3 regions of the Comamonas sp. AG1104 genome follow, and region 2 is predicted to be linked to each of the others. Evidence: predicted binding sites of a transcription regulator. Region 2 holds the regulator's gene; each other region holds the start of a gene.
The links. Region 2 encodes LexA, which represses DNA repair genes until DNA is damaged. Its sites were predicted from a motif close to ACTGTATNNNNATACAGT; they were not measured.

Region 1 (9,791 bases), on a different contig from region 2:
CGTGGCCCTCGCCGCACCATTGGCGCACGCTGTCTGCGGTCACTTCCAGATGGCCTTGAAACGCCCATTGCCGGCCATGGACAAAGCCCTTGTTCAGGCAATGCTGTCCGTACATGGTGCGCCTGGCGGCCATCGGAATGTCGAATGTGTCGTAATGCCAGTTGAAGATGGTGGCTTGCGCGGGCAGGTTCATCAGTTGCTGGGCGCTGGGGGTGATACGGACTTCGCTCCAGCCTATGTTCGGGCAGGGGTTGCGCCATACGCGTGCGCCCATGGCGCGGGCCAGCATTTGCGCGCCGAAGCAGTGGCCCAGCACGGGGATGTCGTACTGCAGGGCACTTTGCAGCAGGCAGCGCTCTTCATCGATCCAGAGCAACTGCTCGTTGGCGCAATGGTTGCTGCCCAGCACGATGATGCCGCGATAGTCGCGCGCATTGGCCGGGGCCGCGCCTTCGGCACAGGGATCTAGCAGCACATGGGCAATGTCTTGCTGACGCAGATGGTCGAGCAGGATGCCGGGACCTTGCGATGCTTCGTGCTGGAGGATGGCGACAGGCTTCATGGGAGACGGGCTTGAAGGGCAAGCCGGTTGTTGTGAAGCCTTGAATCTAGAAAATCAGGCCTCAAGCCCTAGTATGGATTGTGGCTGCTGCTATCAAGATTGCATAAAGAAAGACAGCTCGGTCCGGCGTCATCCAGGCTTCTCAATTTCCGTCAGCGTGCCATACTGGGCTGCCGCCGCCCGGCTGCGGTGGCCTTTATCACTGCAAAAGCATGGCTATGTCACAAAGCAAACACGGGCTTCATGGGGCTGGGAGTACGGGGCAGGGCAGCAGCCAGTCGGCACTGACATTGGCGGCTTTGGGCGTGGTTTTTGGCGATATCGGCACCAGCCCGCTCTATGCCTTCAAGGAGGCTTTTACAGGCACACATGGGCTGACGGTGGGTCCCGAAAATGTGCTGGCCGCGCTCTCGGCCCTGCTGTGGGCTGTGATCGTCATCGTCGCTATCAAGTATGTGTGGGTGGTGCTCAGCCACGATAACGATGGAGAGGGCGGCGTGCTGGCGCTGACGGCGCTGGCCCACCGCGTGATGGGCGATCAGTCGCGCCGCTCCCGCTTTGTGGTCGGGGCCGGCGTGTTTGCGGCTGCACTGTTCTATGGTGATGCCATCATCACGCCGGCGATTTCTGTGCTCTCTGCCGTGGAGGGCATGAGCATTGCCACGCCAGAGTTCGAGCATTTCATCGTACCTATCACGATAGGTATTCTGATCGGACTGTTTTCCATTCAGATGAAGGGCACCAGTGTGGTGGGGAGGCTGTTCGGCCCGGTCACCATTGTCTGGTTCCTATGCATTGCCTGGGCAGGTGTGGCCAGCATTGTGCAGACGCCCATGGTGCTGGAGGCCGTCAACCCGCTGCATGCGCTTCGCTTCGCCGTGCAACACACGGACAAGGCCTTCTTCCTGCTATCGGCCGTGTTTCTGGCCATGACAGGTGCAGAGGCCCTCTATGCCGATATGGGTCACTTCGGCAGCCGGGCCGTGCGTCTGGGCTGGTATGGGTTGGTGTTCCCGGCTCTGATGCTCAATTACTTCGGCCAGGGCGCGTTGCTGTTGCGCGATGCGACTGCGGCCAGCAATCCCTTTTTCTTGCTGGCTTCGCCGTCCTGGTTGCTGATTTTTGTGGTGCTGGCCACGGCTGCCACGGTGATTGCCTCGCAGGCGACCATCTCGGGGGCTTATTCCATGACGCTGCAGGCCAGCCGTCTGGGGTATCTGCCGCGTGTGCGTGTGTTGCATACCTCCGATCAGGAGCAGGGGCAGATCTATATCCCCAGCGTGAACTGGTTGATGCTGCTGGCCGTGATCGCGCTGGTGCTGGCCTTCAAGTCCTCGGGGGCATTGGCGGCGGCCTATGGCATTGCCGTGTCGGGCACCATGCTGATCACCACCATGCTGGTGGGCTTTGTGGTCTATCTGGGGCGCAGCCGCGCAAGAGTCGCCACATTGGCAGCACTGGCCTGTTTTGCGGTGCTGGAGATAGGTTTTTTTGCCTCCAACCTGACCAAGCTGGAGCAGGGCGGCTGGCTGCCGCTGACGCTGGGCGCCATCATCTTCATTGCGCTGACGACATGGCGCGACGGCACCCAACTGGTGGCCGAACATCGCCGTCGCCTTGATATTCCCATGAGCGATCTGATGAGCTCGCCCATGAGCGGCGTGCCGGTAGTGTCCGGCACGGCCGTCTATCTGACTTCCGACCCCAAGCTGGTGCCGAACGCGCTGTTCCACAATCTCAAGCATTTCAAGGTCATGCATGAGCAGACGGTATTTCTCCACGTGATCAACGAGAACACGCCGTATGTGCATGATGGCGAGCGCCTGCAACTGAAGCCCATGTGCAATGGGGTCTGGGCACTGGACATGCATTTCGGCTTTCGCGAGCAGCCTGATATTCCGGCGGCGCTCCAGCGGATTGCACCGGATGTCGATGGCGAGATACCGAATCTGGACCCCATGACGACCAGCTTTTTCGTGGCCAGGGTGCAGGTGGTGGACGGGCCCGGCGGTCTTTCCGCCTGGCGCTGCGCTCTGTTTGGCTGGATGTCCCGACAGTCGGCCAGCGCGGCGACTTATTACAAGTTGCCAGCCAACCAGGTGGTGGAGCTGGGCACGCAGGTCGTGCTTTGAATGGTAGGGAGGCAAGCCAGCCAAGCACTGGCTACCATGTTTTTAGAGTCTTATTCGTCCAAAGCGTCCAGGGCCCGCGCCGAGTAGACCATGGCGGCGCCCGCATTCAAGGCCACAGCCACACCCAGAGCTTCGGCAATTTCCTCCCGGCTGGCACCGGCTGCCTTGGCAGCCTTGGTATGCACGGCAATGCAGCCGTCGCAGCGCGTGGTAACGCCCACGGCAATCGCAATCAGCTCGCGAGTCTTGGCATCAAGATGAGCGGTCTTCTTGCCCGCGCTGGACAGGGCCTTGTAGCCCTCCATGGTGCCTGGGCTCAACTCGGAAAACTCTCCCAGGCTGCCTGCCAATTCCTTGCGGTATTCGTTCCAGTCCAGCATTGCCTGCTCCTTGTTGAATGAAGCTTTGATTGTGTGCCACTGTCATCGGGCATTCAAGCTACAAGCGTTTCGTCCGCTGAGCAGCAATCGTTGAGTGGGTGAATCTGCAGGGATTTTCGAACTGTATGAAAATACAGGTCCCATCGTTGGCATCCACCCATCTTCTCGCCAAGCATTTTGTAATGCGTCATCGTGACCGAATCCCAAGCCGCCATTCTTCCGCCGCACCGCTTCTACTATCTGCACAACTTCCAGCAGGCGCTGGACTGGTTGGCGCAGCGCTATGGCGATCTGCTCAGCGAGCAGGAGGTTGATTTCATCGCCGGCTTTGCACGCCTGCCACAGAGCTCCAGGGCGCTGCTGGTACGCATGCTGATGCGGCGCGGGCCCTGGTTTCGCGCCAGCAAGCTGGCCTACGAGGAGATTCCAGTGACGGTTGATGCCGCAGCGCCCCTGCTTGAGCGTGGCTGGCTCAGTGCCACCGAGCCCATGGAGGTGGTCGAGCTGTTCGGCCTGCACACCAAACCCGAGCTATTGCGGATCTTGACTGGTTTTGAACTGTGTTCTTCCATGCGTAAGGCCGAGATGCTGCAGCTGCTGGCCGAGAGGCAACCCGAGCCCCGGTCTTATGCCGTCTGGTACCCAGGGGCCGTGGAGCCAGTCTGGCGCGTCATGGTGGGCGAGCTGGGAGAGCGTCTGAGGCTGATGTTCTTTGGCAATCTCTATCAGGACTGGTCGGAGTTCGTGCTGGCCGACCTCGGTATTTTCCGCTATGAGCCGGTGGCGCTGGATGCTGACTCGCGCGCATTTCAGCGCCGCGAAGATCTGGACTTCTATCTGGAGATATCGGCCCGGCGCCAGGCTCTCGATGAAGGCGTGGAGCCCGCACAACTGCTGCCTGCACTTGTTGAAAACCATAGCGAAAACCCGTGGCTGGACATGCGCAGGGCCAAGGTCCTGCTGAAGCTTGGCCAGGAGTGCGAGAGGCTGCAGGACTGGCCGCTGGCAGCTCAGGCCTATGGGGCCAGCCGCTATGCGGGTGCACGTCACCGTCATATTCGCGTGCTGGAGCGCATGCAATGCTTCGACCAGGCGCTGGCTCTTGCCAGCCAGGCGCAAGCCGCGCCTGAAAGTGAAGAGGAGCGTCAGCGCGTGGCGCGCATGTTGCCGCGTCTGAGCCGCAGCCTGGGGCTGGTGGCTGCGGGGCGCCAGCCTGCTCTGGCCCCGGCCGTGGCGGCCCTGCGCAGCGATGTGCTGCTGGACCGACCCACCCAGCCCATGGCGGTGGAGTTCGCGCTTCAATTCCATTGGCATAGAGACGATGCGCCGGTGTTCTATGTGGAGAACGCGTTGGTCAACTCGCTATTCGGTCTGCTGTGCTGGCCCGCCATCTTTGCGCCGCTGCCGGGGGCGTTTTTTCATCCCTTCCAGAGTGGGCCGTCCGATCTGGGCGCACCGGATTTTGTGCTGCGCCGCCAGCCCATGTTTGACGCCTGTCTGGCCGAGCTGGAGGACGGTCGCTATCGGGCCTCGATTTGCCGGCGTTTTGCCGACAAGCAAGGGGTCCAGTCGCCGTTCGTGTTTTGGGGCACATTGACGCAAGAACTGCTGGAGCTGGCGCTCGATTGCATGCCTGCAGTCCATCTGCGGATTTTGTTCACACGGCTGCTGCTGGATGTGAAAGCCAACCGCACCGGCTTTCCCGATCTGGTGCGCTTCTGGCCCCGGCGGTCCGATTCCGGTTCACGCTATGAGCTGGTGGAAGTCAAAGCGCCGGGTGACAAGCTGCAGGACAACCAGATTCGCTGGCTGGCCTATTGCACGGAGCAGGGCATTCCCGTGAGCGTCTGCCATGTACAGTGGCGTGACGAAGGTGGCGCGCCATGAAGCCTGCGCTTAGCGTGGCAGTACGCACACTGTGCGAGTTCACGGCGCGCGGCGGCGATCTGGATCTGCGCTTCACGCCTGCGCCCAGTGCGCTGGAGGGTATGGAAGGCCATGCCGTGGTGCAGAAACGGCGTAAAAACATCAGTGGCTACGAAACGGAGCTGGCGCTCAGCGGCCGGTTCGAAGAGCTGCAGGTTCGCGGCCGGGCCGATGGCTTCGATGCCGTCAAGCAGCAACTCGAAGAGATCAAGACGTACCGGGGCCGGCTCGACGGCGTGCGCCCTCATCACCGGGCCTTGCACTGGGCCCAGGCCAGGGTCTATGGTCATTTGCTGTGTCAGGAGCGCGGCCTTGAGCGGATCAAGCTGGCGCTGGTTTATTTCCAGATCGGCAGCGCAGAGGAGACCGTGCTGGTGGAAGAGTGCTCTGCCACCGAACTGCAAGCCTTTTTCGAGTTGCAATGTGCCCGTTATCTCGAATGGGCACGTCGCGAGGACGCCCACCGTCAGGCGCGCGATGGGGCCATGGCGCAGCTGAAATTTCCCATGCCGGCTTTCAGATCCGGGCAGCGGGAGCTGGCCGTGGCCGTCTATCGTACGGCCCATGCCATCGAAGGCGGTCGTTGCCTGATGGCCCAGGCCCCGACCGGCATCGGAAAGACCCTGGCTACGATTTTTCCCATGCTCAAGAGCATGGCAGCAGTCATGGCCAAGGGGGCCTCGGAGGCTGATGCAGCCGGTCTGGACAAGCTGTTCTTTCTCACTGCCAAGGGCACTGGCCATGGACTGGCCCTGCATGCGCTGGGCCAGCTGCAGCAAGCCTTGCCGGCATCGACATCGGCATCGGCATCGGCATCGGCATCGGCATCGGCATCGGCATCGGCATCGTTTGCGCCACTGCGTGTCCTGGACATGAAGGCGCGCGAAAAGACCTGTGAGCATCCCGACAAGGCCTGCCATGGAGAGTCCTGTCCGTTAGCGCGTGGCTTCTTTGACCGACTGCCTGCGGCCAGGCAACAGGCGCTGCAACTGCCGCTCTGGGATGGACCGGCGTTGCGGACTCTGGCCTTGGAGCATGGCATCTGTCCCTATTATCTGTCGCAAGAGTTGGTGCGCTGGGCCGATGTGGTGGTGGCCGACTACCACTATTACTACGACAGTGCCGCCATGCTCTATGCGCTGGCCTTGCAGCAGGACTGGCGTGTGGGTGTGCTGGTGGACGAGGCGCACAATCTGCTGGAGCGCGCACGCAGCATGTATACGGCACCGCTGTCTCAGCTTGATCTGGCGCAGGCTCGCCAGGGCGCGACAGGTGCTGTCAAAAAGGCACTCGATGCACTGCAGCGCCAGTGGCAGGCGCTGAACAAGGCCCAGGATCAGACCAGTTACCAAAGCTACGAGAGCATTCCTGGTGTGCTGCTGGGCGCCATGCAACGGGCCGCAGGCGCAATAGCGGATCAGCTGGCTGAGCAGGAGATAGTCGGTCATGCGGCCACAGGAGGGCAGCCTGCACTTGCCGACCATGCCTTGCTGGATTTTTACTGGGAATTGCTGCATTTTCAGGCGCTGGCTGATCAGTTCGGGCCGCATGCGCTGTTTGATATTCAACTGGCCACGCCGCTGCAGCGTGCGAGCAGAGTGCGTACGCCGACATCCACGCTGTGCATTCGCAATGTGGTGCCCGCGCCGCATTTGGCGGCACGCCATGAGGCGGCACAGGCCACGGTGCTGTTTTCGGGTACGCTGAGTCCGCCACAGTTCTATCGCGATCTACTGGGGCTGCCTGCGGATACGGCCTGGCTGGATGTTCCGGCGCCGTTCGCAGCCCGGCAGCTGCAGGTGCATATCGCACGCCATATTTCGACACGTTGGCGAGATCGCGATGCATCGCTGACCCCCATGGCCGAGCTGATCGCGCAGCAATACGCACGACTGCCTGGCAACTATCTGTGTTTTGTCAGCAGTTTTGACTATCTTCAGCAGGTTGCCGCCACTCTGGAACGTCTGCACCCGCAGCTGCCGCTATGGCTGCAGCAGCGCCGCATGGACGAAGCCGCGCGTGCCGAATTCCTGGCCCGCTTTGTCGAGGGCGGTCGGGGCCTGGGTCTGGCCGTGCTGGGCGGGGCGTTCTCCGAAGGCGTGGATCTGCCCGGCAGCCGTCTGATCGGTGCTTTTGTTGCCACGCTGGGTCTGCCCCAGCTCAATCCTGTCAACGAAGCCATGCAGCGAGCCATGGATCAGGCCATGGGAGTGGGGCTGGGCTATGACTATACCTATCTCTACCCTGGCCTGCGCAAGGTGGTGCAGGCAGCTGGCCGGGTCATACGCAGCGAGTACGATCGTGGCGTTCTGGTGCTGATGGACGACCGCTTCGCGCGCGCCGAGGTGCGTGCACTGCTGCCAGCCTGGTGGCAGATTGAAGTGGGCGGCCGAGGTTTTTGAACGCATGGTTGCAAGAAACGCTCGCTCACATCTCCGTTTGTAATCCTGCTCGAACGGCTTTCGCCTGCCTTGATACTTGGGGCAAAGGAGAAAAAGGCCATGAATTCCCGCGAAACCTACGACTCTCAAACCCACGCTAACGGGCAAGAGGGCAGCCAGGGATGGGATGCAATTGATGGGGTGCTGCAGACGGTTTATGGCGATCAGCAGCCCGTGCATTTCGGGACGCTGATCAAGTTTCGTCTAGGGGGAGAAGAGCCGCTGGACGGGGTCAGCGTCTATCGCAGCGAGCAGGGTGCGCCGCACTGGCACTATGTCAGCTATGGTTTCAGCGACCTGTATGGCGATCTGGATGATAGCTACGACATCGCTCCAGGCAAGCCCAGTGGTTATGGTTTCGAGCTGAGCTTCAGACTGATGCGTGCCGCCAGTGAGCAGGAGCCACCTAGTTGGCCTGTTAACTTTTTGCAAAATATTGCTCGATATGTATTTCGCACTGGCAATGTGCTGGCTCCCGGCCACTGGATGACGGCCAACGGTCCTATCAAGGCTGACGCCGACACGCTGCTGACCGAAATGGGCTTTGCGCTGGATCCGGAGTTGCCGGCCATTCATACGCCCTATGGCGACCTGATGTTTTTGCAGCTGGTGGGGCTGACCAGTGACGAGTTGCGCGAGGTACGCCGCTGGAATGTGCAGGGAGCGCTGCATTCCCTGCAGAGTTATATGCCGCTGTGGATCACCGACCTGGCGCGGCCCAGCCTGCATGATCTGCCCGATGTCCAGGCCGCCATTGATGCTGGTGCGGCGCGTGAAGGCTCCAAGACGGGTGTGCTCTACAACGATGTGCTTGGCTTCAGTCACCGCAAGCGCCTGCTGCGCAGCCCGCAGACAGTGATACGTCTGGGAAGCCTGGGCGTGCGCGACCTCAAGGCCATGCTGCCGGCTCGCCTGCCCCATGGCCGTCCGCTGATTCTGGCAGGTGATGGTTCCACCCTGGAGCTGGTGCCTGCCGGCGACAGCGAAGGCGGGATGTTGGACTGGCATAGCGACCATGAGCTCAAGCTTAGCCTGACCCAGGCTCAGATGCAGGCCTGGAAGCAGGCCGTCAAGGGGCGCGACGGCGAGTACACCGTGCCAGGACTCGATGGTCTGGTCTGGCAGGTCAAGAGCAGTGTGGTGACGGATAGCCAGGGGCGCGTGACCGGCAGATACGAAGAGCGCTAAGTGCCATGCCATGCATCAATTAGCTGCATGCGCTTTGGGGATGGACGCATCGGCTGTTCCAGCTCGGAAAATAAATAGCTCTTAACGCATACGCTCGTCGGAGAGTCTGCCCGGCAACTGATCCAGCCCTCTGGCAAACCAGCCTATGCGTTCTGTCTCGCGCACATCCAGCTGGGGCACATAGGGTTTGATGTCGAGCACGGGCGTGCCATCCAGCATGTCGTTACCGCGGAAATGCAGCCAGCATCCGTCCATGCCAAGCAGCTCGACAATGGACAGACCAATGCGGTTGGGCCTCGCAGGTGCCCTTGTGGCAAACACGCCGTGACTGCTGGTGTCCATGAAGGGCACGACTTCAAGCTTTTCCGTGGCTTCATGCAGGTGCGTGAGCAGGATCAGGTATTGAAACTCCTGCACATCGCGCAAGCCCGCGGCAAAAGGCGCAAAAACCTCTATCTTTCCCTCATGCTGCTGGGCAGCAATGGTCTGTATGGGCATGCCCACGGCATGCTTGAACGGGCTGTGTATGCGGCCTATCGGCTGCAGAACAATAGATTCGTTAATCAAGGCAGCACCGCAAGCACGACCTGAGAAGCCTTGAACAAGGCGGTGGCCGTCTTGCCCACGGCAAGGCCCAGGTTTTCGGTGCTCTCCTGCGTGATCATGGCCACTACCTGCAGACCCTGGGCGTCTATGGTCACTTCGGCATTCACCGCGCCGGGCTTGATTCGGGTGATCTTGCCGTTGAGCTGGTTGCGCGCCGAAAAGCGCACGCCTTCGCAATTCGTCACCACCATCACGGACGGCGCCTTGACCATGGCGATCACGGCGCTTCCGGCCTTCAGGCCCAGGCTGACGGCGCTGCCATGCGTGATGGTCGCCACCAGCTCAGCATTGTGTTCAGTACGGATCTGGACTTCATCGGTAACGATGCCGTGGCTGATATGGGAGACACTGCCCTTGAACTGGTTGCGTGCGCTGCTTTGCATGAGGGTTTCCTGAAAATCCCGGCGGGAAGGAAGCCGGATCTATTCTTATAGCACCCAGGCCTGTGCAGTTAAACGCTGCGCAGGCCACGACTGCTTGGTCCTTGCCCATAATACCGTCTCTAATTTGGGTGCCTGAGGCCAAGAAATGAGTGATCTGAACATCGTGCAATGCA
Region 2 (9,791 bases):
GCCCTGGCGCACGGACTTGCCCGTGCCGTCAAACAGGCGCAGATTGGTCAGCAACACGGGGCGGTCGGCCTGCTTGGGCATGCCGCCGGCACCGGGCTCGGCCGCATGCAGGCCCACGAACGGCGCCATCATAGCGGCCACTCCGCCCACAAACATGCGGCGCGACATATCGGTCATTACCCGCTCATGCAGCAATTGGCACACCACGCTGTCGCAGGTGCAGGCTCTGGGGCGAATCGGGCCGGTCTTCCAGGCCAGGTCGCCGTCAGTAGCGATTGCGTTACTCATCTGCTCTCTCCCCTTGTGCTGAATGAACAAAGACGCCGCGGCAGGCGTGACAAATGGAACCGAAGATTCACAATTTGATGCACCGATGCTACACGACGATCGGACCATGAAAAAGCGCCCCACCGCACGAGGGCGATGGGGCGTTGCTTGCATGATGAGAGCGGCCGGGTCGTGACTGCGCTGCAGCCGATCAGGCTTGAACCGGGCGGTGCACCAGAACCGGAATGCTGCTGTTGACCAGTACGCGCTGGGTCTCGCTGCCCAGCAAAATGCCGGCAATGCCCTTGCGGCCGTGTGATGCCATGCAGATCAGGTCGCAGTTACCCTCCTGCGCCTGCTTGATGATGGCCTGATTGATGGAGATATTCGTTACCCGCACCGTCTGGCAGGCCACGCCCTCGGTCTTGGCAATTTCCAGGGCAGCGTGCAATACCTGATCTGCTTCCTTCTGGGCGCTCTTGTCGAACTCGGCGGAGTTGTAGGCGATCAGCGCCTCTGCTCCGTAAATCATGGCTGCGTAATCCGGCATCACATACAGCGCCGTCACCTGTGCGCCTTGTTCCTTCGCCAGCTGTATGCCTGCGCGCAGCGCGGCCTCAGAGAGTTTCGAGCCGTCCGTAGGAATCAAAATGTGCTTGAACATATCCAGCCTCCTTGCGCATTGGTGCGCGTCTTGTTGCCAAATCAATTCGACCTATCAGCAAACTCATACTCACACTCCAGGGCTGCTAATGCAACACCTTGAAATGAGTATTCAGACGGTTTCTTGATGGAAATCAAATCCATGAAGGTGCAGGTAAAAGCTGCCTCAAGCCCTTATCCATAAAGCGTTAGAGGTTATCAAAAGCAGACTATTCGCGGCGCTGGGCGCGTTGAGTCAGGCGTTGGACGCTGGCTGCTGCCAGCTTGGCCAGTCAGGCATCGGCCGCGCCGATGATTCCAACGTCGGCAATGCGCCACAGCAGGTTGTCGAAGGAGGCCGGCATCAGGTCCGTCGCAATCGGCTGTGCATTGGTAGGAGGGCGGCGTAATTCAGTTTCGGCAGGTGGCTGCTGTGCGCTCATTGGTCGGCATCGCTCTGTATCAAAGGTCGTGAACGCACTGCGGTGCGCCCAGACAGCAGCCTTCGCGACCAGATTGAAGGCCTGCGCCATGCGCTGAGTGTCGGCAGCCTGCTGGGAATGGCCTTCATGCATTGAAATGCATTCATACAGGCCAGTTTGAAGGCAAGCGCCTTCTTTCCCGCAAGGTCCATGGCCAGCATGCGTAAGGCCATTACGGACGATGCAGTAATCGGGGAGTGTGCGCCCTGTGGAACCAGTGAATTCGGCCGGGGCGTGGAGTCCTTTGATGGCGCCAATCAGATTTCAACTGCGGCCCTTGCCGTGGGGTTGGGAGTGGGCTCGCCAATCTTGTGCAAGGTGTTGCGGTCGGTGTGGGCAAAAGGCTCGCTCTGACCAGGGATGGTCAATGTGGTTTCCTGCTCGTACGACCAAGTGCCGTCCGAGTGCTTGGTGACGGTGATGGTATAGGCGTCGGTTCTGAAGGCGTGTTCCAGAAATGGGTTGCTGGAGATGCCGTTGACGGTGGAGCCGCGCTCTGCCCTGAGAGTGAAGCTGGTGGCGTCGGCCGTGGTCTTGCCTGTGGCCATGGCGGTCTGTCCGCGCGGGATGGTCAGGGTCTGGATGATGTTGCCGGTGGCAGGCTCCCACAGCCAGTAACCGACCTGGTCGTGAAAGGTTTCCACATCGTCAGGCTTGACGATGCGTGTGTGGTAACGCAGGCCGTAGAAGAGCTGTGGCCCGTTGGTTTGCGCGTCGATGGGCTGGCATTCCATGTGCTCGATAAAGGCCTGCTTTTCAGGCCCGTCAGCCTTGGGATTGATATCCAGGCCGCGCTTGCCGGTCCAGATGCCGGCCATGCCGGTCAGGGGGCCGAGGTTGGCCAGAGTATTCACATCCGGCGTGGGCTCGGTGTAGATGTCTTTGGGAAAGTTTTCCATATCGTGTAACGGGCTTTCACTTTGAATCTGTTGAAGCCAGTTTACAAGCCATGGACTGAGGGGTTCTTGATGGCAGTCAAGCTGTCAGGTGCTTTCTTCGGTGGTGAGCGTAAAGCGTGCACTTTCGCCGCGCTGGGCGGCTTCACGCGTGAGGAAGATCAGCACGCGATAGCTGGCACCACGCTCGATGCGGAAGGTGCAGATGTTGTTGTTGGCCGAGCCTTGGCATAGAGGCTGGGCAGAGCCGTCCTTGAAGACGTTCATCTGGCTGGACGGGTTGTTGGTGTTGAGCGTGACGGTCATGCGCTGGAAGGGCCGCGTTTCGAGCCCGTATTGCACGATACCGTTGCCCGTGATCTGGCCGCTGTAGGAGTTGGTGTAGCCGCCCGGGGTTGTAAAGGCGGCCTGTGCCATGGAGCTGCTGCTGAGATGTAGCGTCATTAGACTGAGCAGGGCAGCAGTTGCAAGCATCGGTTGGAAGCGGGTCATGCAACTCTCCTGAATGTGTTGGACAGGATGGCGCTCCTGGCGCAGCGGCGGGTGTCTATGCCGACAGCCAAGCCACCATCCCCCGCCGCCGCACCCTAGCGGCAGGAGACATTGCGCCAACTGAATTTGCCGTCGTTAAAGAACTCTGTCCATACCGACATGATGGGAGCCTGACGGTAAGAGAACGTAATCTGGTTAGGGATCTTTGGTCCTAGTGCGGCAGGCTGTCCATCCTTGTCGAAGACCTTGACGATGTAGAGCGTGACGCCTCCGTCCTCGTCTGTGTGCAGGACTACCCGGTAGTCCTTGGTGAAGAGATCCCAGTCGAATTGCTTGGTCACATACGTGTGCAGACGGACAAAAGCGCGGTTCGCGTTTTTGGCGGCAGGATTAACTTTTCTCATGACGACACTCCCTGTTGCTCAACGACTTGCCGCAGGACCTGCGAGCTGACATTTCATTGCATTTGACTGATGTTGTATCAAGCGGATGTAAGGAAGTATGTAGGCACTTACAGATCGCGCTAATGGATAGACCAGATCTGATGTGTGAGCTTCTTTGAAGCGCTGAGGAGGTGCTTTGCCGGTGCCGCTGTCATCTTTTCTTGATGAAGTGGCCGTGCTAAGTAACTGAGTGAAAAGATAGATTTTTTTAATGAAATCTATCCTGAGCGGGCGTGGGTTTGAGCGTAGAAGTTGCCTGATGAAGGCAATCTTTAGAGGGGTACATTGAGTTTCAGGATCACGATGTTCGAGGCTTGGGTCGTTGAAAGGATGGCTGAATAGCTTGCCGGAATTCCAACAAGCAAGTCATCGGTAGGTGCTCCCGGGATACTTCGCAGAGTGGGGAGTGCTCTTGCTGGCAGCGCTGTTTTCGTACTGCTGCTTTCGAGTCTCATGCAGGTTGATCTGGGCCACATGGGGGGAGCTCAATCATGCGCCATGCGCCGGCCTGCCCAGCCCCTCAATCTGTGAGGCCAGGGCAACCAAAGGCGCAGGGCGCAGGAGTCTGCGTGGTCGATGGAACCGCCCTGAATGGCACCAGGTTGGCCTGCAAAGTACGCACAAAGAGCATCTGCATATAGCCAAATACTTTTTTGATGGGTACTGTTTCGCCGAGATCACCGGAAGGTGTGGTGGCTGAGCAGCTGGCAAGCGTCCAAAAGCCAGCTTATCAAATCCTTGAGATATGCCACCTTGCAGGCTCAGGGTTCATCCTGGCTCTGGCCAGTCTCGCTCTGCCAGTGTCTCTCAGGCCAGTCATCAAGCAGTGTTAAACCCTGAACCTATTGGTGATGTAGATTTTGTTTCTGCTGCACTTTTCGGTAAATTGGGCGTAGGAAAATTCTGATTTTGATGTGCAAGTGGCGATCTAGCCCGGAGCCCTACTGAATTAAAAAAGCCCATGTCCCACCACCTGCAATACACTTTTGCCTCCCGTCTAGATGCCTGGATCAGGCATATGAAGCTGGCCAAGCCTTGTCATACGCAGCAGATGGCTTATGAGCTGGTGATCGACAGCTGGGTGCAAACGAATGCAGAGCTTGGTGCTTCGCAGGAATTTTTGAAGGCCTTGCGCCGGCGTCGGCTGTGCGAGGAGCATGGCTGGCGGGGGGTGAATACGAGCGTTGCACACTGGGATCTGGATGATGCACACACTGTGCGGATCTATCTGCACGAAGACGGCTCCATCGTCGTGCAGCAAATGGACTCGCAGAATCTCCAGATTCTGTTCACCTTGCCTGGGCATCGTGAGCGATTGGGAGAAGTATCGGAGCGATGTGCTTAGCAGCCAAAAAAATGCCCGCGCAAGGCGGGCAAGTTTCGGGGTCCTCTCGATCCGGTTCTGCAGCTCACACAGTCAATGCATTTGAATAGTTGGCTGAGGCGCTACTTTGGTCTCAATCGCCGTTTATCGCTCTTGCACTGTTGCTGACGCGTTTGAACGGTTGACAGGTTGCCCCATCGGGTGCGGCCAGCAACTCCTGATTGGCTGGCCTGCATATTGCAGCCATGACTTGCAAGTCGCTTGAGCCCATCTTGTATCGAGGCAAGCGTGCGACATGCAGGACTGCTATTCGATATTTCTGGCTCCTTAATGTTTGCCGGTGGAAGCGGGCCGGTGTACCAGCACCGGGACATGGCTGTGGGTCAGGACGCGCTGGGTTTCGCTGCCCAGCAAAATTCCGCCGATACCTTTGCGACCGTGTGAAGCCATGCAAATCAGGTCGCATTGCAATTCCTGCGCCTGCTTAACAATGGCTTGGTAAACAGAGGCGTGGGTGACCCGCACAAAGTTGCAGGGTACGCCTTCAGGTCTGGCAATCTGGTCAACGAACTGCAAAGCCGCATCTGCATCGCTGTTGGCACTTCGCTCGAACTCTGCGCTGTTGTAAGTCAACAGTGCGTCTGCGCCGTAGATGATGGCGCGGTAGTCGGGCATGACATAAAGGCCGGTCACCTTGGCGCCTTGCTCACGCGCAAGCAGAACGCCAGCACGCACGGCAGCCTCTGACAGTTTGGTGCCATCGGTGGGAATGAGCAGGTGCTTGAACATGTTCAGCCTCCTGATGCCGGAAGATGTGCCTGAGAATCAATTTATTCCAATATTTCGAGCCGCGCAATGCCTAGTTTTTGAATGCGGCACAGTTGTAGATAGGAGGTAAGACTCTGTAACGAGGGTCGGTCGCGTCGAGTTGTCTCATTCCTCGGGCGAAGAGGGAACGCGATTGAGGATTTCGCCAGTGGCCTCTATCTCGAACTGCTGTGGATTGAGCCAGTTGACCTCCTGGTGATCGGCAGTTTCAAAGTAAATGGAAGATGGACGTATGGAGACTCCATGCGGCATGTCGATCTCATCAAAACTCTGATAGACCAGAATCAGGCGCAGATCTCCATTGGCGTCTTTGGCCTGTATGTGCTGCAAGAGCTTGCGGTAGGCACTCATAGGACGCCCTCGTTGACATGTGTATATGAATGTTTCCACTGTCGAAGAGGTGCCGCAATACCCTGATCCGGGTATCCGTTCTGACGGATATTCGCGCCTGACAAGGAGTTCTGCAGACTGCGAGGCTTGTGCGAAATGCGTTCCGGCTGACAGGCCCAGGCAGAGCATCGGCAAAAAATTTACATGGCGATCCAGATCGTTCGGCGCAAATACAGAGGGCCCGCACTGACGATATCGAGTTTTTCGCCTATGCACTGTGGGTAGAGTTGTCTGGCGCCATATCTGCCAGCCGATGGATCAAGAGCGTTGAGATGGCTTGCTGTCGGATGCATATGGTAGCTTTGTTGCATCGCCTGCGGGCCTAGCGCGGGTCGGGCTCGGGGCCGCATCAATGCAGGCAGTCAAACCTCACTGTGCTTTCAGACTTGCGGGGCTGTTTGCTCATGGAGTGCCATACGCTCCAGCGCGGCGCAGACATCGGCCATGCGTCCGCAGATCAGCAGGCATTCGGGCTGCTTGCTCGGTTCTCGCTGCACGATTTTGAGAAGCCGTGGAGAGGCCGCTTGCATCGACTGGTCGGCTATTGGCGAGTGCAGCTCTGGGGTCGCTGCAAAGACCTGAGGGGGAAGCGTTTTGCTGCCCAGACGACTGCGGCTGCGGTTGGCGCGGATGACAGGGACGCCGATCTGCTTCGCCTTTGGACGATTGGTAGTGAAGGACACGTGCTCTGCAGCGGTTTCGCTTGCGTCATCGGAGCTGAAGTTCGGGTTGAGCGACAGCGTGGCAGGCAGGCTTTTCAGGGTCAGGCGTGTCAAAGCCTGCAGTGATGTGGCGAATCCCATTTGGCAACTCCTTTTGATGACCTTGCGGCATGGATAAGGGCAGGATTGCATTCTTTCGGCAAAGCTCCGCCCAGGGCGAGGCTCAACGGCTTCGCGCCTACCACCTGGGCTTGAGAGGGGAAGAGGCTCGGTGCCTCCGCTGCATAGACGGAGGAGGGGTCGTCTGCCCGTTACATGAACATGCTGTTGCGGATAAGGCCTACAGCCAGGCCTTCGATGGCGAATGGTTCTTCAGGATCGACGTGAATGATCTTGTAGTCGGGGTTCTCGGGCAGCAGCTCGATACCCTGAGGAGTGCGCTTGAAGCGCTTGACGGTAACGTCATCACCGAGGCGGGCCACCACAATCTGGCCGTTGCGCGCTTCATGCGTAGCCTGTACCGCCAGCAGGTCGCCGTCCATGATGCCCGCATCACGCATGGACATGCCACGCACTTTGAGCAGGTAGTCGGGCTTGGCGGCAAACAGGCTGGGCTCGACCGAATAGCTTTGATCGATATGTTCCTGGGCCAGAATAGGCGAGCCGGCAGCGACGCGGCCAACCAGAGGAAGCACCAGCGGTGCCAGGGCCGTCAGCGGCAGCGCAAAGCTGGCGCCGCGTGCCGCATTGATGTTGCGCACGGTATCGGCGCGCAGGCGAATGCCGCGCGATGTGCCGCTGACCAGGTCTATGACGCCCTTGCGGGCCAGTGCCTGCAAATGCTCTTCTGCAGCGTTGGCCGACTTGAAGCCAAAGGTACTGGCAATCTCGGCCCGGGTAGGGGGCGCACCCGTGCGAGCGATGGTGGACTGGATGAGGTCCAGAATCTGCTGCTGGCGGGGAGTGAGCTTGGGGTGGTCCATGGGCATTCCTTGATCGATCGATGATGAATACTGTGTGTTCATCCAGTACCTGTATTTTTAATCAGTTTGAAGAGGACTGCAAGTGGAACGTGACAAAAATATCGTCATCCTGGGCACGGGCGGCACGATTGCAGGTGTCGCCGAGCAGGCTGGCGCCAGCGTGGGCTATCGTGCGGCCCAACTGGGCGTGGCTCAGCTGTTGCAGGCCGTGCCGGACCTGGAGCGCGTTGCTGCTGCGTCACTGCAGGCGGAGCAGCTGGCGCAGCTGGACAGCAAGGATATGGATCACGCGACCTGGCATGCACTGGCGCTGCGCTGTGCCGAGCTGCTCGCGCGAGATGATGTGAGCGGCATTGTCATCACCCACGGCACCGACACCCTGGAGGAAACCGCCTGGTTCCTGCAATGCGTTCTGCGCCCGGCAAAGCCCGTGGTGCTGACATGTGCCATGCGCCCGGCCACAGCCATCTCGGCCGACGGTCCGGGCAATCTGCGCGATGCCGTGGCCTGTGCGGCCGATACGCAGGCTGCTGGTCGCGGTGTGCTTGCCGTGGTGGCGGGCCGGGTGTTCAGCGCACGCCAGGTGCGCAAGGTGCATCCCTACCGTGTGGATGCCTTCGATGGCAGCGGCGCCGGTCCGCAGGGCTGGGTGGAAGAGGGGCTGCTGCGCTGGGCTACGGGCGGACTGCCTGGGGCTGCTGCGGCTGGCTCGCCTGCGATCGCTTTACCGCCCGCAGGTCAATGGCCCCAGGTGGAGCTGCTGCACAGTCATGCGGGCTGCAACAGTGCAGTGGCGCTGGCGGTGATGCAGGCCTGGCATGCGGCAGGCGTGCGTGCCGTGGTGGTGGTGGGCACGGGCAATGGGACGGTCCATCAGGCATTGGGGCCAGCCCTGGACTGGGCGCAGGCGCAGGGCATGGCTTTGCGCATCACGACCCGGTGCGAGGAGGGACAGGTGGTGCAGGCCGAGGGAGCGCTGGATGGCCGTGTGAGCAGCCTGCCGGCGGCCAAGGCCCGAATCAGCCTGATGCTGGAGCTGATGGGCTGGCCTCGCGCATTGGGTTGATGCTCTTATTATGAGAGCTTCTGGCCTTTATTGATACAGAGTATCTATGCTGTTTTGGTTTGAAATCCAATGAGTGTAGGCGCAGGCAGCTATGAATATTGATGGCTCCAACGCCATCCTCGGTACAGCTTTTTCGCACCGGACTGATGTCGGCCGGAAGGGCGGGAGCACGAGCTTCAAGAACAAAAAAGGCCGGTGAGGACACCGGCCTTTTTTGCCCAGAGATGCCTGGCCGCGAAAAGTCGGCAAGGCTCCATGAGCGAGTGATCAGGGCGATCAGGAAGCCAGAGCGGCCAGAGCGCGTTCGGTGATTTCTTCAACGCTACCTGTGCCGCTGATGGCGCGGTACTTGGGGGCCGCTGCTGCATCGGCCTTGGCCCAGTTGCTGTAGTAGTCCACCAGAGGACGTGTCTGGCTGCTGTAGACGTCTAGGCGCTTCTTGACGGTTTCTTCCTTGTCGTCTTCGCGCTGCACCAGGTCTTCACCGGTCACGTCGTCCTTGCCTTCCACCTTGGGAGGGTTGAACTTGACGTGGTAGGTGCGGCCAGAGGCGGGGTGGCTGCGGCGGCCGCTCATGCGTTCGATGATGGCGTCGAAGGGCACGTCGATTTCCAGCACATAGTCCAGTTTCACGCCGGCGGCCTTCATGGCGTCGGCCTGGGGGATGGTGCGGGGGAAGCCGTCAAACAGGAAACCCTTGGCACAGTCGGGCTGAGCAATGCGTTCCTTGACCAGGTTGATGATCAGATCGTCGCTGACCAGTTGGCCGGCGTCCATCACGGCCTTGGCTTGCAGACCCAGAGGGGTGCCAGCCTTGACGGCGGCGCGCAGCATGTCGCCCGTGGAGATTTGAGGGATACCGTACTTTTGGCAAATGAAGGCCGCCTGAGTGCCTTTGCCGGCGCCGGGTGCACCCAACAAAATCAGTTTCATGGAAATCCTTGAGGAGAGTAGAAATTCTTGCTGGCCCAGGCAGACGGGTGGTCGTCCGTAGTCCCCGGGCCGTATTTTTTCGCGGGCAAGGATAGCACGCACAAGACCAACACAGGCTTACACAATTCAGTCAAGGCTGTCACAAGTGCGGCCAATTGAAGGCATGGATCCGCTGCAAACGCGATTGCTGTAGTTGTAATCCAAGTGCCGAAACCGTTACATATGCTATTTTGACTATGCGGAAAGTATAGCGATCAGCGCTTTCCTGGACTGGCCCAGGGCCCTTTGGGCTGCTCTGGCCGGCGGGGCTGCTGCTGGCTTGATGCGGGAGCATCCCTGGAAGAAGATGGCCTGCGCACCGGTGTCGCCAAGGTGCGCAGGTC
Region 3 (9,791 bases), on a different contig from region 2:
ACCGACCTTGCGCAACGAAGTGGCCGCGCTGGCCGGCAAGAACTTGGTACCCAAGGCCTTGCAGGCCTGTGCCAAGTAATTTTCGTAGCTGCTATCGCAAGAAAGGCCTGCATTTGCAGGCCTTTTGCATTGGAAAACCAGTTGCGACAAGCGTAACCAGCTCCTGTTTTTAGTCCAGATGAATATTGGCAACAGCGGCCAGTTTCTTCATCTTGGCCACTTCGCTGGCGATCTGCTTGGTGAAGTCGGCGCTCGATGTGCCCGAGGGGTACAGGCCTTGAGCAGCCATGCGCTGCTTGACGGCGGGATCCTTGAGTGCGGCAATGATGGCTTTTTGCACACGTTCCACTTGTGCGGCGGGCGTGTTCTTGGGGGCCACCAGGCCAAACCAGGAAGGCTCGTTCAGATCGGGGTGACCGGCCTGCGCATAGGTCTGCACATCGGGCAGCACGTCCAGGCGTTCATGCCAGGACACGGCCAGGGCGCGCACCTTGCCCGACTTGATATGGGGCAGGGACGAGTTCACCTGGTCGAAGTACACGGGAACCTGGTTGCCCAGCACGTCGTTGATGGCCGGAGCCGAGCCACGGTAGGGAATGTGGTGCATTTCGGTGCCCGTGCTCTTGAGGAACTGGGCGCCCCACATATGGCCGATGGTGCCGTTGCCGGGGGTGGCATAGGACACCTTGCCGGGGTTGGCCTTGAGGTAGGCCACAAACTCGGCAAAAGTCTTCACGGGAATCAGCTTGGGGTTGATCACCAGCACGCCGGGGGCCTTGACGATCTCGGTCACGCCCACGAAGTCGTTGATCGCGTCGTAAGGCAGCTTCTTGAACACGGCGGGGTTCACGCCATGGGTGGACAGCGTGGCGATACCGAAGGTCACGCCATCGGTGGCACGGGCCACTTCGGCCATGCCGATGGAGCCGCCGGCGCCGGCCTTGTTTTCAATCACCACGGCCTGGCCGCCCAGCAGCTTGATCAGCACGTCCTGCATATTGCGGGGCACCATGTCGGTAGGGCCGCCTGCGGGGAAGGGCACGACGATGCGCAGAGGACGCGATGTGTCCTGCGCCATGCTCATGCCGGAGAAAGAAGAAGCGGCTGCGGCAGCAGCGGCGGTGTAGATGAATTGACGTCGTTGCATCAAAAAGCTCCCAGGATCCAGTGATTCCAAATTGTTGTCCTGCAGAGCACAAATAGCGACTCTTCAGACAACCCATGATCGAATTGATTCTAGGGTAAGCGAGAACTTGCCAAATACGCAGTTTCCGATATCCGCATCGGGGCAAACGGGCGCAAAGCCAAGTCTGGCGCGGCTTCTGAGCCTTGGCTGGCACCGAATTGGTGCATTTCGAGCTTGCGCTTCACTGCTGTCCGGGCATGGCCTTGAAGCGCACGGTAAACAGCGCCCCCGGCGGGGTATGACCGGGCCTGGCATCTTGCAACAGCACTTGCGCGCCATGCTGACGGGCGATTTCCATGACGATGGGCAGGCCCAGACCGGAGCCGTCGGCTTCGGAGCCCAGCGCCCGGTAAAAGGGCTGGAAGATCAGTTCGCGCTCGGCCAGCGGCACGCCGGGGCCTGAGTCCTCGACCTGCAGCAGCAGAATCTGGCCGAAATGATCGGCCTGCACGCGCACGGTGACCACGCCTGGCTGTTCGCTGGTCGATGGCGTGTAGTTGATGGCGTTGTCCACCAGATTGCGCACCAGCTCGGCGAGCAACGTGGCATTGCCGTTGAGCCAGACACCGGGCGTGCTGGCGTCGGCGCCCTCGTAGCCCAGGTCGATGTGCTTGTCCATGGCGCGCGGCAGGCAGTCCTGCACCACGTCGGTGACGATGCGCACAAGGTTGCAGCCCTGCATGGCGGGCACGGCGCTCTCGGCCCGTGCCAGTGCCAGCAACTGGTTGACAGTATGGGTGGCACGCATGCTGGAGCGGCCGATCTGCGCCAGCGAGCGCTTCAGATCTTCGGTATTCGTGCCCTCGCGCTGGGCCAGGTCGGCCTGCATGCGCAGCCCCGCCAGCGGGGTCTTGAGCTGGTGGGCGGCGTCGGCCAGAAAGCGCTTTTGCGTGGCGATGGAGTCATGCAGACGCTGCAGCAGATCGTTGACCGAATCGACCAGCGGAACCACCTCCAGCGGCACATCCTTGTGGTTGATGGGCGAGAGATCCTCTGGCTTGCGCGCGCGGATGCGCTCTTCGAGCCGGTGCAGCGGCTTGATGCCGCGCGCCAGTGCCAGCCACACCAGCAGGGCGGCCAGCGGCAGGATGACGAACTGCGGCAGCATCACGCCCTTGATGATTTCCGTGGCCAGCACGCTGCGCTTTTCGCGTGTTTCCGCGACCTGCACCAGAGCGCTGGGCTCGCCGGGCAGCGGCATGCGCACCCAGATGTAGGCCACGCGCAGATCGATGCCCTTGTATTCCTCGTCGCGCAGCAGCACCGTGCCGGTGGGCGGGTCCTCGTCGATGGCGGGCGGGCGGGGCAGGTCGCGCTCGCCCGCCAGATATTCGCCCCTGGTGCCGCTGACCTGGAAGAACACCGTGTCCGATTCATCGGCGCGCAGGATCTCGCTGGCCGACTGCGGCAGATTGAACTGCACCTTGCCGCGTTGCACGATGACCAGCTGAGCCAGGGCCTGGGCGTTGTACTCCAGCGCGCGGTCGAAGGGCTTGTTGGCCAGACCCTGGGCCACCAGCCAGGTCAGCGCCAGGCTCACGGGCCAGAGCAGCAGCAGCGGCGTGAGCATCCAGTCGAGGATCTCGCCAAAGAGGGATCGCTGCTCACGCTGAAAGATCTTCATGGGTGGGGCGCTATCTCATGCAAGAGGCAGCCAGCGAGGGCCGCCCCGAAGCCAAGGCTGCCGTCCCCCTGGGGGGAAGCGGCAAAGCCGCTCAGGGGGGGGTGATTTTTTCCAGGCAGTAACCGAGGCCGCGTACGGTGGCGATGCGGATCGGACCTTTCTCGATTTTCTTGCGCAGGCGGTGGATATAGACCTCGATGGCGTTGTTGCTCACCTCTTCGCCCCATTCGCACAGGCGCTCCACCAGCTGGTCCTTGCTGACCAGACGGCCCGCGCGCTGCAGCAGCACCTCCAGCAGGCCCAGCTCGCGCGCCGACAGCTCCACCATCTTGCCGTCGATGGTGGCCACCCGGCCGGTCTGGTCATAGACCAGCGGGCCGTGCTTGATGGTGGAGCTGGCGCCGCCCATGCCGCGACGCGTGAGGGCGCGCACGCGCGCTTCCAGCTCGGACAGCGCAAACGGCTTGGCCATGTAGTCATCGGCACCATAGTCCAGGCCCTGTACGCGCTCTTCGATCGAGTCGGCGGCCGTGAGAATCAGCACCGGAAGCGCATCGCCGCGCCCACGCAGGCGCTTGAGCACTTCCAGGCCGTGCACCTTGGGCAGGCCCAGATCGAGAATCAGCAAATCGAATTCGCTGCTGGTCAGCAAGGCGGTATCGGCCTCGCTGCCATTGGCCACATGGCTGACGACGGCGCCCGAGCTGCGCAGCGTGCGCAGCAGGCCGTCTGCCAGCACCTGGTCGTCTTCGGCAATCAGTATGCGCATGTGTGTCTCCTGCTTGTTATGTGTGCCTGTTTGCACTTTTGCTGCCATTGTAGGGATGGCCCATGGCTGTTCGGGGCAATTCTCGACAGCCGCTTACAGGCGTCGAATCTCAGTAGCCTTCGGCATAGGCTTCCAGGCCCAGCGCGACCACGGTGGCCACATCCGCGCCCACGGCTTCGCGAAACTCGGCCTCGGCCTGGCTTACGGCGTCGTGAAAAGCCTGTAGCCAGGCCAGGCCCGCATCGGTGAAGCGCACGCGCCTGGCGCGCGCATCATGCGGGTCGGCCTCGCGCGTGACCAGGCCCCAGGCTTCGCACTGCGTCACCAGATCGGCCATGGCCTGCTTGGTCATGCCGGCCTTGTCGGCCAGATCGGTGAGCCGGTCGCCAGCCAGCGACAGATGGCGCGTGATGTGGATATGGGCTGCCCCCACCTTGTCGCGCGCCGCCAGATTGGACAGGGCCAGCGGCACCTCCACTGCACGCGCCATGAGCTGCAGCACGCGCGCATCGAAGCGGCGCATGGCATGGCCCAGCAGACGGCCCAGATGGGTCTGGCGCCAGGCATCGGCGGGCGGGGTGACGGGGGCGATTTCTGACATGAATAAATAGTAAGGCAAACTGACTAAATATTTAAATAAATTCGCAGTATCAGCCTCTAAACTACTGTTCAAGCATCCAGCCTGAATGCAACAACAGGGCTGGCCACAGACAGTCATTCACCTACTTCGGAGCCTGATATGAACGCCATCGCCAAGACCAACGACGCCAACAGCGAAAAAGCCAAAGCCCTGGCTGCAGCCCTGGCCCAGATCGAAAAGCAGTTCGGCAAGGGCACCATCATGAAGCTCGGTGAAGGTGAGGCTATCGAAGACATTCAGGTCGTCTCCACCGGCTCTCTGGGTCTGGACATCGCGCTGGGCGTAGGTGGTCTGCCTCGTGGCCGCGTGATTGAAATCTACGGTCCCGAATCCTCGGGCAAGACCACGCTGACGTTGCAGGTCATTGCCGAGATGCAAAAGCAGGGCGGCACCTGCGCCTTTATCGACGCCGAACATGCGCTGGACACCAGCTATGCCCAGAAGCTGGGCGTGAACCTCAGCGACGTGCTGATCAGCCAGCCCGACACCGGTGAGCAGGCCCTGGAGATCTGCGACAGTCTGGTGCGTTCGGGTGCCGTGGACCTGATCGTCATCGACTCGGTGGCCGCACTGACGCCCAAGGCCGAAATCGAAGGCGAGATGGGCGACGCCCTGCCCGGCCTGCAGGCCCGCCTGATGAGCCAGGCCCTGCGCAAGCTGACGGCCACCATCAAGAAGACCAACTGCATGGTCATCTTCATCAACCAGATCCGCATGAAGATCGGCGTGATGTTCGGTTCGCCCGAGACCACCACCGGCGGCAATGCGCTGAAGTTCTATGCCTCCGTGCGTCTGGATATCCGCCGCACCGGCACCATCAAGAAGGGCGACGAGGCCATCGGCAACGAAACCAAGGTCAAGGTCGTGAAGAACAAGGTCTCGCCCCCCTTCAAGACGGCAGAGTTCGACATTCTGTTTGGCGAAGGCATCAGCCGCGAAGGCGAGATTCTGGATATGGGCGTGAACGCCAAGATTCTGGAAAAGAGCGGTGCCTGGTATGCCTACAACGGCGAAAAAATCGGCCAGGGCCGTGACAACTCGCGTGAGTTCCTGCGCGAGAACCCCGCGCTGGCCATTGAGATCGAAAACAAGGTCCGCGAAAGCCTGGGCATCAAGCTGCTGCCCGTGGACGGTGCTGCGGCTGCCGAAGCCAAGCCTGCCAAGGGCGGCAAGGGCAAGGTGGACAAGGACGGAGTGATTGAAGGCTGATTCTTCCCCCTGAGGCGCTTGCGCCTTTCGCGAAAGGGGACGACATCCTCGCTGCGGTGCGGCCCTTGCTTGATGTCCCTGGCTTGATGAACGCCAGTGTCTGAGTACGGGCCTCATTGCTCAAAAGGTTTGCCATCTTTGCGCAGGTTCGTCCTGCGCCTTTTTGTTTCTGGAGATGCGTCGTGAGCTTTGCCAAGCTTTCACTCAAGGGCCGCGCCCTCAAGCTGCTGGCGCAGCGCGAGCATTCGCGGCTGGAGCTGCAGCGCAAGCTGGCCGCCCATGTAGAGGAGGGCGATGATCTGAATGCCGTGCTCGACGAGCTGGAGCAGCGGGGCTTCATCAGCGTGGAGCGCGTGGTCGAGTCTGTCTTGCGCAGCAAGGCCGGCCGATATGGTGCAGCGCGTCTGGTGCATGATCTGCGCAGCAAGGGGCTTGATGACGAGACCGTGCGTCAGGCGGGCGAGCAGCTGCGCGGCAGCGAGCTGCAGCGCGCGCGCGCGCTGTGGTGCAAGCGCTTTGGCAGCGTGCCCGTCGACCTCAAGGAAAAGGCCAGGCAGCTGCGCTTTCTGGCTTCGCGCGGCTTTTCGGCAGATGTGGCTTCACGCGTGCTGCGCGATGCCCCATACTCCCCTGCACCCGACTGCGAGGACGAGGACTGAGGCGGCCACCCGGTCCCCGCCCGCCTGCGGCGGCAACAGCTTCTTACACCGGAGGGACCCACGTGCTGACTGCTTCGCAACCCCCTGATGCCCCATCCGCCCTGCGCGTGGGCCTGAGTGCCGGCAAATCGCTGCTGGGCGGCCTGATGCTCGGTGCCTTGCTGGCCCTGGTGCTGGGCTGCGGCGCGGCCGTGTTCTATTTTTCCCGCCTGATGGCCGACCCCGGCCAGGGCATTCATGCCTCGGCCCATACCGGCATCTACGGCGCCGTGATCAGCCTGCTGATGTCGCCGCCGCTGCTGGTGGCTGTGGTGCTGATCTTCATCATCCCCGCCTATCTCATGGTCGGTCTGCAGCTGGGCCGCGCTCGCGCGGCAGGCAAGCTGGTGGCGCGCTACGGTCAGGGCCTGGCCGAGCGTCTGGCGGCCATGCTGGCGCAGCGCATCGAGGCCCTGCCCAGCGCTCACAAGGCCCTGCACAAGGCGGCCGACCTGCTCACCGTGGGCGCTGCGATGGAGCATCTGCAGCCCTGGGTCGGCAACGGGCGTGCCGTGCAGTTCGTGGTGCGCAGCGTGCTCAATCGTCTGCCGCTGGCCGATCTGCTCGAGGAATGGGGCCACACGCGCGCCCAGTGGGGCAGCGAAGGCGGCAAGGACGATCCGGCGCTGCGCGCCTTTCTGGGCGCCCGCATCCAGGAGATGCTGCAGGGCCTGACCGAGCCGCCCTGGACGCTGCTTTGGATCTTGCTGGCCGGACATGCCGCCGTGCTCGGCTTTGGCATCTGGCTGACTGCCTGAGGGCCCGGGCGGGCGCGGTGCAGGCCTAGTCCCGGCTGCTGCGCGTCGCCCACCAGCAGATCAGCGAGCCCAGCGTGACCAGGGCCACGCCCTGCCAGAAGCTCCAGCCCGGCAGCACCTGCAGCAGGGCGCTGGCCATCAGCGCCGAGAGCACGGGCGTGAAATAGGACGCCGCTGCCAGCAGGGCCAGCTTGCCATGCTGGATGCCATGCTCCCAGCAGCTATAGCCCAGCGCCGTGAGTGCGCCGACCAGGACCACCTGGCCGGCGGTGAGCCAGGTCCAGTGCATGGGCTGTGGGTCGCCCAGCATCAGCCATTTGAGCCACAGCGCCAGGGCAGTCCAGGTCACGAACAGGCCCACGGCGTTGAAGCCCGCACCGTGGCGGCGCGCCAGCAGTGAATAGGCCGGCCAGAGCAGGGCGGCGGCAAAACCCATGCCATAGGCCAGCGGGTTGCCCAGCACATGGCTCCACATGACCGGCAGGCTGAAGCTTTCGCCGCCCAGCACGCGCGCCAGGCCCCACAGGCAGATCAGTACGCCGGGCCACAGCCACCAGCGTGCCGCCTGCTGGCCGCACAGCACGGCCAGCACGATGGTGAGGCTGGGCCAGAGGTAGTTGATGAGCCCGATCTCCATGGCCTGGTTACGATCGTGAGCCAGGCCCACGGCCACGGACAGGCAGATCTCGTAGACCACGAACAGCAGGCCGCAGCCCCAGAGATAGGCCGGATGCATGCTGCGCCAGCGGGCCAGCTCGCGCCAGCCCTTGCGTCCGCGCGCCACGGCGATGCACAGCGCGGCCATGGTGTAGAGGCAGGCTGCGCCGCCGACCGGGCCCAGCGGCTCGGCCACGGCGCGCATCAGACCCACGGTGCAGCTCCAGCAGAGCACGGCCAGCAGGCCTATCGGGGTGGCGCGGTGCTGAAGGTTGGGATTCTGGGACATAGGACCGGCCGGGTTATCAAAACAATAGCTGCTTGCGCCCGTCAAATAAGGAATTTCAGGTGAAACACCTGAAATTCCATGCTGGGAAAGCGTCAGCTGCTATCCAAAACAAGAATGCCGCGCATTGTGCGCCGAGCTTACTGAATGGCCACCACGCCGGCTGCGGCGCGCTTGCGCACGAACTGGTAGGCCACGCCCAGCAGCACAAACCACAGCGGGGTGACGATCAGCGCCTGGCGCGTATCGTCCTTGAGCGTGAGCAGCACCAGAATACCCGCGAAGAAGGCCAGGCAGGCCACGCACATGGGAACGCCGCCGGGCATCCTGAAGCGGGAGGCCAGGTGCAGCGCTGCACGCTGGCGGCGGTAGGCGATGTAGGACAGCAGAATCAGCGACCAGACAAACATGAACAGAATGGCCGATACCGTGGTCACCAGGGTGAAGGCTTCCATCAGATCGGGAATCATCCACATCAGGAAAGCGCCTGCCAGCAGACAGATGCACGAAAACATGAGGCCGCGCGAAGGCACGCTGCGCGAGGACAGGGTGCCGAAGGACTTGGGCGCATCGCCCTTGAGCGACAGGCCGTAGAGCATGCGGCTGGTGGAGAACACTCCGCTGTTGGCCGAGGAGGCGGCCGAGGTCAGCACCACGAAGTTGATGATGCCGGCGGCGGCGGGCAGACCGGCCAGCACGAACAGTTCCACAAACGGGCTCTTGCCCGGCACCACGTCGCGCCAGGGTGTGACGGTCATGATGGCCACCAGCGCCAGCACGTAGAAGACGATGATGCGCACGGGAATCGAGTTGATGGCGCGCGGCAGCGTGCGCTCCGGATCCTTGGCCTCGGCGGCGGTGGTGCCCACCAGTTCGATGCCGACAAAGGCGAACACCGCAATCTGGAAGCCCGCGAAAAAGCCCATCAGGCCGTTGGGGAACATGCCGCCGTCATTCCAGAGATTGGCCAGCGCAGCCTGACGGCCCGCAGGCGATACAAAGCCCGAGAACACCATCCACAGGCCCACGCCGATCAGCGTCACGATGGCCACGATCTTGATCATGGCGAACCAGAACTCGGTCTCGCCGAACAGCTTCACCGTCAGCAGGTTCAGGCCCAGCAGCAGCAGCACGCAGGCAATGGCAGGCAGCCACTGCGGGATGTCGGGGAACCAGAACTGCGCGTAGCCGGTGATGGCAATCACATCTGCGATGCCGGTGACGATCCAGCAGAACCAGTAGGTCCAGCCCGTGAAAAAGCCCGCCCAGGGGCCCAGCAGATCGGCAGAGAAATCGATGAAGGAGCGGTACTGCAGATTGGACAGCAGCAGCTCGCCCATGGCCCGCATCACGAAGAACAGCATGATGCCGATGGCCATGTACACAAAGACGATGGACGGCCCGGCCAGGCTGATTGTCTTGCCCGAGCCCATGAACAGGCCCGTGCCTATGGCGCCGCCGATGGCGATCAGCTGTATGTGGCGGTTGGTGAGGTTGCGTTGCAGGTGGTCGTGGCCATCCTGGCCCGGCGCGCCTGATGCCTTGCGAGTCATCTGAGGGAAACCTTTGCAAAAGTTGCCGTCGCCACGAACGGCAACGCCGCCGCTGCGGCGCCGGACCGCAATGGCTGGCAGGAAACCTGAAATCCTAGGAGTCGGCAAGGATAAACCAAGCCGGTCTATGGCATCAGGGGTATTGGAATCCGGGCTGGTGCTGGGCAGGCATCAGGGATATGGAGCGAATGCAGACGCAGGCTCCCGTCGGACAAGCGCCTGCTGCTATGACAACCGTAGCGAGTCGAAGCCCAGGCCGGGCCCGCGCTTACAGGCCCAGCATGAGCTGCAGGTTCTGCACGGCGGCACCGCTGGCACCCTTGCCCAGATTGTCCAGACGTGCGATCAGCACGGCCTGGCGATATTGCTCGTTGGCAAACACGCGCAGCTCCAGCTTGTTGGTATTGGCCA

Region 1: the regulator LexA is predicted to act here: its motif matches at 3,195-3,212, upstream of DFO48_RS02905 (VRR-NUC domain-containing protein).
Region 3: the regulator LexA is predicted to act here: its motif matches at 4,244-4,261, upstream of recA (recombinase RecA).

What each region holds. Positions count from the first base shown of each region.
Region 1 is NZ_QQAS01000001.1:664,797-674,587, forward strand. Features, by position in the region: gene DFO48_RS02890 (type 1 glutamine amidotransferase) at 1-562, opposite strand, end outside; gene DFO48_RS02895 (potassium transporter Kup) at 781-2,694, shown strand; gene DFO48_RS02900 (carboxymuconolactone decarboxylase family protein) at 2,745-3,074, opposite strand; gene DFO48_RS02905 (VRR-NUC domain-containing protein) at 3,288-4,961, shown strand; gene DFO48_RS02910 (ATP-dependent DNA helicase) at 4,958-7,402, shown strand; gene DFO48_RS02915 (suppressor of fused domain protein) at 7,502-8,629, shown strand; gene tsaA (tRNA (N6-threonylcarbamoyladenosine(37)-N6)-methyltransferase TrmO) at 8,711-9,193, opposite strand; gene DFO48_RS02925 (molybdopterin-binding protein) at 9,193-9,618, opposite strand; gene DFO48_RS02930 (GNAT family N-acetyltransferase) at 9,764-9,791, shown strand, end outside.
Region 2 is NZ_QQAS01000005.1:304,370-314,160, reverse strand. Features, by position in the region: gene DFO48_RS16090 (amidohydrolase family protein) at 1-288, opposite strand, end outside; gene DFO48_RS16085 (universal stress protein) at 479-931, opposite strand; gene DFO48_RS16080 (hypothetical protein) at 1,203-1,484, opposite strand; gene DFO48_RS16075 (FABP family protein) at 1,649-2,290, opposite strand; gene DFO48_RS16070 (DNA breaking-rejoining protein) at 2,375-2,704, opposite strand; gene DFO48_RS16065 (hypothetical protein) at 2,875-3,183, opposite strand; gene DFO48_RS16060 (hypothetical protein) at 4,241-4,567, shown strand; gene DFO48_RS16055 (universal stress protein) at 4,874-5,335, opposite strand; gene DFO48_RS16050 (hypothetical protein) at 5,480-5,725, opposite strand; gene DFO48_RS16045 (hypothetical protein) at 6,145-6,567, opposite strand; gene lexA (transcriptional repressor LexA) at 6,738-7,409, opposite strand; gene DFO48_RS16035 (asparaginase) at 7,492-8,475, shown strand; gene adk (adenylate kinase) at 8,752-9,408, opposite strand.
Region 3 is NZ_QQAS01000004.1:350,369-360,159, forward strand. Features, by position in the region: gene DFO48_RS13430 (SPOR domain-containing protein) at 1-79, shown strand, start outside; gene DFO48_RS13435 (tripartite tricarboxylate transporter substrate binding protein) at 170-1,147, opposite strand; gene DFO48_RS13440 (sensor histidine kinase) at 1,368-2,810, opposite strand; gene DFO48_RS13445 (response regulator transcription factor) at 2,902-3,579, opposite strand; gene DFO48_RS13450 (MarR family winged helix-turn-helix transcriptional regulator) at 3,689-4,180, opposite strand; gene recA (recombinase RecA) at 4,319-5,428, shown strand; gene recX (recombination regulator RecX) at 5,611-6,087, shown strand; gene DFO48_RS13465 (hypothetical protein) at 6,150-6,884, shown strand; gene yddG (aromatic amino acid DMT transporter YddG) at 6,910-7,830, opposite strand; gene cycA (D-serine/D-alanine/glycine transporter) at 7,968-9,380, opposite strand; gene argC (N-acetyl-gamma-glutamyl-phosphate reductase) at 9,649-9,791, opposite strand, start outside.